Regions from separate parts of the Mesorhizobium sp. Ca11 genome, predicted to be linked through region 3. Evidence: riboswitches for the same ligand, from Rfam matches in the RefSeq annotation. Region 3 holds a riboswitch; each other region holds the start of a gene.

Region 1 (3,269 bases), on a different contig from region 3:
AGAGCCGGTGGCGGTAACACGGACCAAGGGCACGATCACGGTCCATACCTTCGACGCCGCGGCGCTCGAATCCGGCACGTTGCCGATCGAGTTCATCGGCTGCTCGTCGGTCACCGACACCAATTTGATGTCGGGCAAGAACGCCTGGGGCGAGGCCGACGCCAACTTCAACAGGTTCGCGCCGCATCTGAAGGACATCGAGGTGCCGTCGGAAACCCTGCAGACGCTGCTCGACCGCAACGGCATCACCCACATCGACGCGTTCCTTGTCGACTGCGAGGGGGCCGACTGGATGGTGTTCGAGCAGCTCGACCTTGAGCGCTACCGCCCCGGCATGATCAAGATCGAGGTCGGCGCGCTTCCGGCCGCCGAGATCGGCCAGGTCGTGGTCAAGCTGAAGACCGCCGGCTACCAGGTCGGCTTCCAGGCCGAGGACATCTGGGCCTTCGCCTAGCCTGCATCACCAACCAATCGCTGCATCGGCAATCGAACCCAATTGCCGTCCGGGCCAAGTCGCTCCTTCGCGAGGCACGTCTCCTCAAGAAACCCTAATCGGTGTCCGACCTCAGTCGCATCGAATTGATTCGAAGCTGACTTTTTCCGGGTGTATCTTTTTCAAGTCGCCCATAACAGGGTAGAGACAAGCGGGCGTTGGAAGCGGTACGCCTCCGCCCATATGGGGAGGCAGGCATGTTGTCGCGCGGGGTGGCGGATTCCGACGAACTCACAATCCTCACAAAAGCTCTCAACGACTACTGCGCAAAACATCGAATTGTTCGCGAGAATGAGCGCGAAGAGATAGCCATGAAGGTCATGTGGCTTTTCAGGCGGGGCGTAATTGACCCTGACCAGCTTTCGGAAGAACTTGGGCGGGGTAGGCTGGGATAGGCAACCCTGGCCTTACTGGGCGGCCCGGCCAGAAATCCTGTGTCACCTTGATAAGCTGGTCGGGCCGCTCATGTTCCTGCGCATCAAGCGATCCCTTTTGTAAGAACCGCGCACCGTCGGCTGCTCTGCTTCTTCGCCTCGATCAGCGCGACGATGTCCGCGATCCCCCAAGCTTGTCAGTCACGCCAGCGTGACCCACTACCGGGGCCGGGCATGCTTGACAAAACGACGGCGTCTCGCTCAACTTGAGCCATTCACCAGGGGAGTCCCGGCAAGGGGCTGAGATACTGCTGGCTTTGCGACGCAGTGACCCGTTGAACCTGATCCAGTTCATACTGGCGTAGGGACGGTGCAAGCGCTTTGCGGGACTTGATGCCCGAAGACCTGTCTCAAGCAGGCAGACAAAGGCGTCTTTTCATCCTTCCGGCACAGAACTGGGTCTCCAATGCAACGAGCAAAGGAGCCTCAAATGAATGCCTTGACCCCCACCGTATCGACCGGGCCGCTGCCGGCATCGCGGAAAATCCAAAAGAACGGCATCATCCATCCGCAGATCAGGGTGCCGATGCGCGAGATCAGCGTACATCCGACAGCCGGGGAACCGCCGGTGACGGTCTACGATCCGTCAGGCCCCTATACCGACCCCGCGATCGAAACGGATATCGAAAAGGGTCTTGCCCGCCTTCGGCAGGACTGGATCGCCGCGCGCGGCGATGTCGAAGCCTATGACGGCCGCCACGTCAGGCCCGAGGACAACGGATTTGCGACGGGCGAACGGCTGACGCCTGAATTTCCAGTCCGCAATCGTCCGGTGCGGGCAAAAGCCGGCAAGGCGGTGACACAGCTTGCCTATGCGCGCGCCGGCATAATCACGCCCGAGATGGAATTCGTGGCCATCCGCGAGAACCTTGGCCGCGAGATGCTACGAAGCAGGTTGCAACAGGATGGGGAAGCATTCGGCGCATCGATACCGGACTTCGTCACGCCGGAATTCGTGCGCGACGAGGTGGCGCGCGGCCGCGCGATCATCCCTGCCAACATCAATCATCCCGAGAGCGAGCCGATGATCATCGGCCGCAATTTTCTGGTGAAGATCAACGCCAATATCGGCAATTCCGCCGTCACCTCATCGATGGCCGAAGAGGTCGAAAAGATGGTCTGGGCGATCCGCTGGGGTGCCGATACCGTGATGGACCTGTCGACCGGCCGCAACATCCACAACATCCGCGAATGGATCGTACGCAACGCGCCGGTGCCGATCGGCACCGTGCCGCTCTACCAGGCGCTCGAGAAGGTGGGCGGCATTGCCGAGGATCTCAACTGGGAGGTCTATCGCGACACGCTGATCGAGCAGGCCGAGCAGGGCGTCGACTATTTCACCATCCACGCCGGCGTGCGGCTGCATTACATCCCGCTGACCGTCGACCGGGTCACCGGCATCGTCTCTCGCGGCGGCTCGATCATGGCCAAATGGTGCCTGCACCATCATCGCGAAAGCTTCCTCTATGAGCATTTCGATGAGATCTGCGATATCGCCAGAGCCTATGACGTCTCCTTCTCGCTCGGCGACGGCCTTCGCCCCGGCTCGATCGCCGATGCCAACGACAAAGCGCAATTCGCCGAGCTGGAGACGCTCGGCGAATTGACCAAAATCGCCTGGGCGAAAGACTGCCAGGTGATGATCGAGGGTCCCGGCCATGTTCCCATGCACAAGATCAAGCAGAACATGGACAAGCAGCTTGCCGTCTGCGGCGAGGCGCCGTTCTACACGCTCGGACCGCTGACCACGGACATCGCACCGGGCTACGACCACATTACCTCAGGCATCGGCGCTGCCATGATCGGCTGGTTCGGAACGGCGATGCTTTGCTACGTCACGCCGAAGGAACATCTCGGCTTGCCGGACCGCAACGACGTCAAGATCGGCGTGATCACCTACAAGATCGCCGCTCATGCCGCAGACCTTGCCAAGGGTCATCCGGCCGCGAAGGTCCGCGACGATGCGCTGTCGCGAGCGCGGTTCGAGTTCCGCTGGGAAGATCAGTTCAACCTGTCGCTCGATCCCGAGACGGCGCGCTCGTTCCACGATGAGACGTTGCCCAAGGAGGCGCATAAGGTCGCGCACTTCTGCTCGATGTGCGGACCGAAATTCTGCTCCATGCGGATCTCCCACGACATTCGCGCGGAAGCGCAAAAAGAGGGGATGGCGGCGATGGCGGAGAAATATCGCGCGGGCGGCGATCTCTATATGCCGGTCGAAACGCCCGGAGCGGAAGAACAGGCTTCGGCGCAGGATGATCGGGAATTGCGCTGAGTCATGCGCCGCGTCCTTGTCAAAGGCGCCGGTGTGGCAGGCCTCACCGTCGCCCATGAATTGGCCG
Region 2 (3,269 bases), on a different contig from region 3:
CCCCCGCCAAGAAGACCAAGGGCTGACCGCCAGCCAAGGCCTGCACCCCTTTCCACCGGATCATGTGACGGTGCGACGCTCCGTGTGAGAACTGTGCCCGGAGGCTATACCGACCATGCGCAAAGTCGTCTTGATCATGACCATGTCTGTCGACGGATATGGCGTAGGGCCGGTAGGAATGTCGACGGGCGGTTTTCCTGAACCGGCAGAGCTCAAGCGGTGGAAACTCGATCGCATCAGTCGCGCTGGCACACACATCATGGGCCGCGTGAGTTACGAGGAAATGGGCCCGTACTGGCAAAAATCCGAGGATGCCTATGCCGCGCCGATGAACGTCATCCCCAAGGTCGTGTTTTCGAAAACGCTGAAAAAGGCAACTTGGCCAGAGTCCACTGTTGCGAAAGATGACCTGCACGAGGAATCGCTAATTGAAAAAGCAACCCGGCGGCGAAATTATTGCATGGGGCGGCGCAGAGTTCGCTCAGGCGCTGTCGAAGGCAGGTCTGATTGATGAGTATGTCATCCTGACTCGGCCGATCGCCTATGGCGGTGGCAAACCGCTATTCAGCGGTTTGACGGACGCGCTCAAGCTAAACGTCCTCGTGACGGCCGCTTACGATAACGGCACCATGCTTCGCATCTACGCTCCCCGCTGAACCGTCACGACCTCTGAGCGAAGGCTTCGACCATGGCGGCTAGCTGACCGGCACGCTCGGCATCGCCGCCGCCAGCAGCCACGCCGGCGGCATGCGGGTTGCAATTAAGCTATAAGAGGAGGCTATCGCGTCCCTTGCTTTCCGGCGTATCGCGCGACCGCGCAGAGGAAGGCAAGCGCTGCCATGTCGCAAGCTGCGCGTGACGGCGACGGACCTTTGGCGAAAAGGACCGCGTCGGCAACCGGGACCGTCAGGCCATGCTTGCGGGCGAATGAAGTGACTTCGTAGGGCTGATCGTCAGGCTGTATGCCGATGTCGATTTGTTGGTCCATCAAAACGAAATTCCTCCCTGGTATACGGCTTTACCCTCCTTCGCCTGCGCAGAATTAACGCCCGGCCGCTCGCCCGCGTCCACCAATTGGCGATTGTGTGAAACGATGCATTTTTCGAGGCCCAGAGCCGAGGGTTGCAGCGGCATGATTGTTCGCGTCGCTGGCGGCATTGGAGTTCCTTCCCTTCTCTAACGGAAGAGGTCAGAACGCTCTCACCACGCATCGCTCGATCGGGCAAACCTGACCCCCGCGGCGATCATCGCGCTTTCGCATTCGCTGATCAGCCTGAGGTTGCGCAAATACCGCGCCGCCGTCTCCGGCAGCCAGGCCGCGCACGCCTCGACATAGGCGCGGCCATGCACCAGCGTGCCGGTCGAAAGCCGCTCGTCCTTTTCGGCGATCACCTTCAGATATTGCCGGATGAAGCGGATGTCGTCGGCGATGTCCTGGCTGGCCATTCGCCAGGCGCCGGCAAGGCGTTCGCGCTCGGCGAGCGGCAAAGGCGACAACAACGGATGGGAGAGGTCGGCAAAAGCGGCATGGTTCGCGGTGTTCAAGCAAATCCCCTCAAAGGAAGGGAAGTATCGTACTTTACGTACGAAAAGCAATCAAGCGAGATTCGTACAATTTGAACGACAAAATAGGTTAGATAAAACGGTTATAACCGCCGGCATCTCCCATAGGGAGATGGGCGCCTGGCCCAACTGACACCGCAAAAAACCGCTTTCCCAGCACCGCAAACAGTGCTTTAACCCCGCCATCCACAGGGGTGCTCCGTACGGTCGGGGCTGAGATGGTGGCGGCAAGCCTCCGGACCCTAAAGCTGATCTGGATAATACCAGCGGAGCGAGGCGGGCCATGTTTTCCGGCGCACAGATTTTCAACGCCGACCGCGCCGCCATCAAGACTCCGAAAAATCTCGACGGCCTGACCTATGGCGGCTTCGGCAGCGCCTGGGAGAACGCGCTGATCTCGACCATCATCCGCCATGACGGCGGCAAGGGGGAGTTTTCCACTGTGACGCTGGGCACCTCGGCTTACGAGGCATTGGCCAACGGCGCGGTCGATTTCACGCTGGAAGTCTCGACCTGGGAAGGCGTCGAGGCCGGACTGAAAGGCCTCAAGCAGCGCAGCTTCCGCTATGCCGATTATGGCGTGCAGGACGAGCACACCACGTTGATCGTCTCCAGCAACGCCTTCCTCGCCGCCAACCGACAGGCAGCCGTGGCCTTCGTCCAGGCGACGCGGCGCGGCTACGCATTCGCCGTCGACCATGCGCAGCAGGCGGGCGAGCTGCTGATCGCCGCGAACAAGGATACGCTGACCAACCCGGCGCTAGCGTACGCCTCGTTGAAGGCGCTGAACGACGGGCATTTCCCGAAAAGCGCGGACGGCGCCATCGGCACGATGGACAAGGCCAAGATGGAGGCGATGGGCGGGTATCTGTTCGCCTCGGGGATATTGCTCGATGGCGATGGCAAGGCGCTGAAGCAGAAGCCGGATCTCGGGGCATTTTTCAGCAACGAGTTTCTGGGTGCCTGAGAGGACGCAGGAACGCAGTGTCGCGCCGGAACCTGCCCGGAAAATCCGGCGCGGTGCCTAATTCTCGACGATGGTAAGAAGCAGCGCGGTCTTAATGTGCCACCCGGGTTCGCCATGCATTACCAGGGCGGCCTCATAGAATTTCGCCATGGCCGGGCACAGACCCGGGAAGTCCTGGTTGACGTTCGAGATAGCCTCCATCTCGGCCGACGTGCCGCCGATCTTTGTGAAAACGTCGGCGATCAGCGACCAGTCCTGATCGCTAGGCACTGCCGCCGGTAGGCCGCTTCTTTTGGCGGCGCCGAAGGCGGGGAACAGGGTGGCGCCGATCCTGTCCAGGTCAGCCCGGAAATCGTGGCCGGGCGCACTGATCGCGTCCGGCCCGTTGCGCAGGTAGTTGTTGCAGGTGGTCGGCGTTTCGCGCGCCATGACATGATTAAGCATGTCGAGTTGCGCCGAAAGCGCTTCCGAGACGTTGCTGTCCGGCGCCGAAGGTAGGAGCGGTGCATATCTGTGCCTCAGATCGGCGACCGCCTGCCTGCTGGCATCGCGCACTTCTGTTTGGTTTCCGGTCTGGGCCGCGGCAGTAATCTTGCGCAACATCGCATCGTAGTCCTCCGGAAATTCGCGGGCGATAGCCTCGAAGATCCGGAGATCCTGCTTCCGGATCTCGGCATCGATGTCGGCGGTGGTTACCGGCTGGGGCGACATCTCCACTGATTGATGGTGATGATGTCTG
Region 3 (3,269 bases):
TTGTGCTGGTCGCGCTCTTCCTCTTCCAGCACCTGGTCGCGCCATTCCTCGAAATGCGCAAAGCCCTTGTCCAGCCGCCGCGTCTGGCCGCGGTCCAGCCAGACAGTGGCGCGCGTGACGCGCTCGAGAAAGCGGCGGTCATGCGAGATCAGGATAACCGCGGAGGAGGTGCGGGCGAGCTCTTCTTCCAGCCATTCAATCACCGAAAGGTCGAGATGGTTGGTCGGCTCGTCGAGGAGCAGGATGTCGGGTTCCGGTGCCATGACGCGGGCAAGGGCGGCGCGGCGCGCCTCGCCGCCGGACAGGTCGTTCGGCCGCTCCTCGCCGGTCAGGCCAAGATGGTCCATCAGATAGGTGGCGCGATGCGGATCGTCGGCCGGGCCAAGGCCCGCCTCGACATAGGCGCGCACGTCGGCGAAGCCGTCCATGTCCGGCATCTGCGGCAGATAGCGGACGGTCGCCGAAGGCTGGCGGAACACCTCGCCGTCCTGCGGCTCGATCATCCCTGCGGCGATCTTGAGCAGCGTCGACTTGCCCGAGCCGTTGCGTCCGACCAGCGCGATCTTCTCGCCGGCGGATGCGCTGAGCGCCGCGCCGTCGAGCAGCGGGGTGCCGCCGAAAGTCAGTTTAATGCCGTCGAGGTTGAGGAGTGGCGGCGCCATGTCAACTTTCTGGAAGAGGATAGGGGTGGGCCAGAAGCAGCGCCCGGCCGCGCTCCAGCGCGATGCCAAGCTGCCCTTTGACCTCATTTGATATAGTGAGCGAGGAACCGAACGCCACCTCGACGCGGTCGAGAGGCCATTTGGCGCCGGTGACCGTCAGGCCGGACAGGTCGGAAAAGCCGAGCACCGAAAACAAGGTGCCGTCGTCATAGTCGAAGCTGGCCTTGCTGGGCAGGATGGGAGCGCCTTCCTGCGCGCCACTGGTCAGCAGCACGGTCGTGCCAGCCTCGGCCAGCCGCACGGCCAGCGCCAGATGCAGGAAGGCATGGTCGGCGCGCTTGCCGCCAAAGGCGCCGGCCAACACGAGGCTGGTGGCGCCACGCTGAAGCGCTTCCGCTATGGCGAGCTCGCCATCGGTCATGTCCTTCTCGGCCGGAAAGACTTTTCGCGGCACGGCGGCGAGGTCATCCGGCAGGTTCGCCGGCACCGAGTCGAAATCGCCGACCCAAAGTTCGGGGACAAGTCCAAGCATGCGGGCATGGCCGATGCCGGCATCGGCGGCGATGACGCGCGAGCCTTCGATCTGGCGTTCGAGCCGGGGCGTGCGGATAAGCTCGCCGCCAAGCAGGATGGTGAATGTGCCCATGGCCGTCGCCCTTACCAGCCCGTCGGGCGAAACGGAAGCGGGATGCCGTGCGCTTCGGCTGCGAGGGTACCGGCGAACATTAGCTGCCCGGCAAACTTCCGCTTGCGCGCTGCTTCGGCCGGGCCTATCTGTCGAAACGCTCTAACGGGGTGCCGGACGTGATCCGGCTGAGAGGCGATCAAGCCAACCCGCTGAACCTGATCCGGTTTGTACCGGCGGAGGGATTAGACGTTTCGGACCATCCGGCGCCTCAATTCCTTGTCACTCGAACGAAGGAGGCGCCGATATGCGCGCAATACTGTCCCATCTCATTCTCGCAACCGGCTTAGTTTCGCTTCTGGCGGGCGTCGCGCCTGCCGCTGCGAAGGACAAGCTCACCGTCTATACCTATGAAAGCTTTACCGCCGATTGGGGTCCCGGCCCGGCGGTGAAGAAGGAATTCGAGGCCGAATGCGGCTGCGATCTCGAATTCGTCTCGGTGGCCGACGGCGTGGCGCTCCTCAACCGCGTCAAGCTCGAAGGCGCCGGCACCAAGGCCGACATCGTGCTCGGCCTCGACACCAATCTCACCGCCGACGCCAAGTCGAGCGGTCTGTTCGCGCCGCATGGCGAAGTCTCCGCCATCGACGTCCCTGGAAGTTGGAGCGACGACACTTTCGTGCCTTTCGACTATGGCTATTTCGCCGTCATCTATGACACGCAGAAGCTTAAAGTCCCGCCGAAGAGCCTGAAGGAGCTGATCGAAGGCGCCGGCACGGACAAAATCGTCATCCAGGACCCGCGCACCTCGACGCCCGGTCTCGGGCTGCTTTTGTGGGTGAAGTCAGTCTATGGCGACAAAGCGCCGGAGGCTTGGGCAAAGCTCAAGACCAAGGTCCTGACGGTGACGCCGGGCTGGAGCGAAGCCTATGGCCTGTTCACCAAAGGCGAGGCGCCGATGGTGCTGTCCTACACCACCTCGCCGGCCTACCATATGGTGGCCGAGAACACCGAGCGCTACCAGGCCGCCTCGTTCGAGGAAGGCGAATACCTGCAGATCGAGGTTGCCGGCATCACCATGACGGGCGCGAAGAACCCGCTGGCGCAAAAGTTCATCGCCTTCATGACCGGACCGAAATTCCAGGATGTCATTCCGGAAACCAACTGGATGTTCCCGGCCGGCAAGACCGACAAGCCGCTCAACCCGGCCTTCGACAAACTGGTGAAGCCGACCAAGACCTTGCTGTTCAGCCCGCAGGAGGTCGCCGCCAACCGCAAGGCGTGGGTGGATGAGTGGCTGGCGGTGATGAGCAAGTAGGATCGCTATTCGCGCAAGATGATCGCTCTACGGCGCCCCCCTCTGTCCTGCCGGACATCTCCCCCTCTAAGGGGGAGATTGGCTGTCATCGGCGATTTCGCCAACTGGCAACGTTGCAGTGATGAGCGAGGCGCGGGCGCTGCTGATCTCCCCCCTTGTGGGGGAGATGTCCGGCAAGACAGAGGGGGGCGCGAAGGAACGCGGCGTTTGCTGAATTCCACCAAGGTGCAGCATGCAAGCCGCCGTGCACCCTGACTCCCGCGTCACCGCCGGCGTCGTCGCGCTGGCGGCCATCGCCCTCCTCATCGGCGGTGCCTTCGCCGGCCTCGCCGTCGAAGGCGCGCACGACCTCTCCGGCGCTGCCGCCGCCTTCGACAATTACCTCCTGCGCGTCGCCCGCTTCACGCTGTGGCAGGCGGCTCTCTCGACGCTGCTGTCGGTCGCGCCGGCGCTGCTCGTGGCGCGCGCTTTGTCGAGGCACCCAAGTTTCCCGGGACGCCGCCTGATCCTGCAATTGTTCACCGTGCCGCTGGCATTGCCGGCGATCGTCGCCGCGCTCGGCATCCTGGCGCTCTACGGTCGGGCTGGATATTTTGCCGGCGTCTTGGCCGGACTTGGCGGTGGGGATTGGCCGGGGATCTACGGCCTCTCCGGCATCCTTGTC

The links. Region 3 has a riboswitch for thiamine pyrophosphate ahead of thiB (thiamine ABC transporter substrate binding subunit). Riboswitches for the same ligand answer to the same signal wherever they lie in the genome.
Region 1: it holds a riboswitch for thiamine pyrophosphate, as region 3 does, so the genes downstream of both, thiC (phosphomethylpyrimidine synthase ThiC) here and thiB (thiamine ABC transporter substrate binding subunit) in region 3, are expected to answer to the same signal.
Region 2: it holds a riboswitch for thiamine pyrophosphate, as region 3 does, so the genes downstream of both, LB538_RS22505 (ABC transporter substrate-binding protein) here and thiB (thiamine ABC transporter substrate binding subunit) in region 3, are expected to answer to the same signal.

What each region holds. Positions count from the first base shown of each region.
Region 1 is NZ_JAIUHU010000001.1:429,569-432,837, reverse strand. Features, by position in the region: gene LB538_RS02125 (FkbM family methyltransferase) at 1-454, shown strand, start outside; TPP riboswitch at 1,138-1,253, shown strand; gene thiC (phosphomethylpyrimidine synthase ThiC) at 1,358-3,202, shown strand; gene thiO (glycine oxidase ThiO) at 3,206-3,269, shown strand, end outside.
Region 2 is NZ_JAIUHU010000014.1:59,092-62,360, forward strand. Features, by position in the region: gene LB538_RS22485 (DUF2934 domain-containing protein) at 1-26, shown strand, start outside; gene LB538_RS22490 (dihydrofolate reductase family protein) at 116-511, shown strand; gene LB538_RS29375 (dihydrofolate reductase family protein) at 429-656, shown strand; gene LB538_RS22500 (hypothetical protein) at 1,201-1,545, opposite strand; TPP riboswitch at 1,744-1,856, shown strand; gene LB538_RS22505 (ABC transporter substrate-binding protein) at 1,847-2,530, shown strand; gene LB538_RS22510 (hypothetical protein) at 2,588-3,269, opposite strand, start outside.
Region 3 is NZ_JAIUHU010000012.1:150,620-153,888, forward strand. Features, by position in the region: gene LB538_RS21325 (ABC-F family ATP-binding cassette domain-containing protein) at 1-662, opposite strand, end outside; gene LB538_RS21330 (thiamine diphosphokinase) at 664-1,308, opposite strand; TPP riboswitch at 1,444-1,549, shown strand; gene thiB (thiamine ABC transporter substrate binding subunit) at 1,595-2,605, shown strand; gene thiP (thiamine/thiamine pyrophosphate ABC transporter permease) at 2,838-3,269, shown strand, end outside.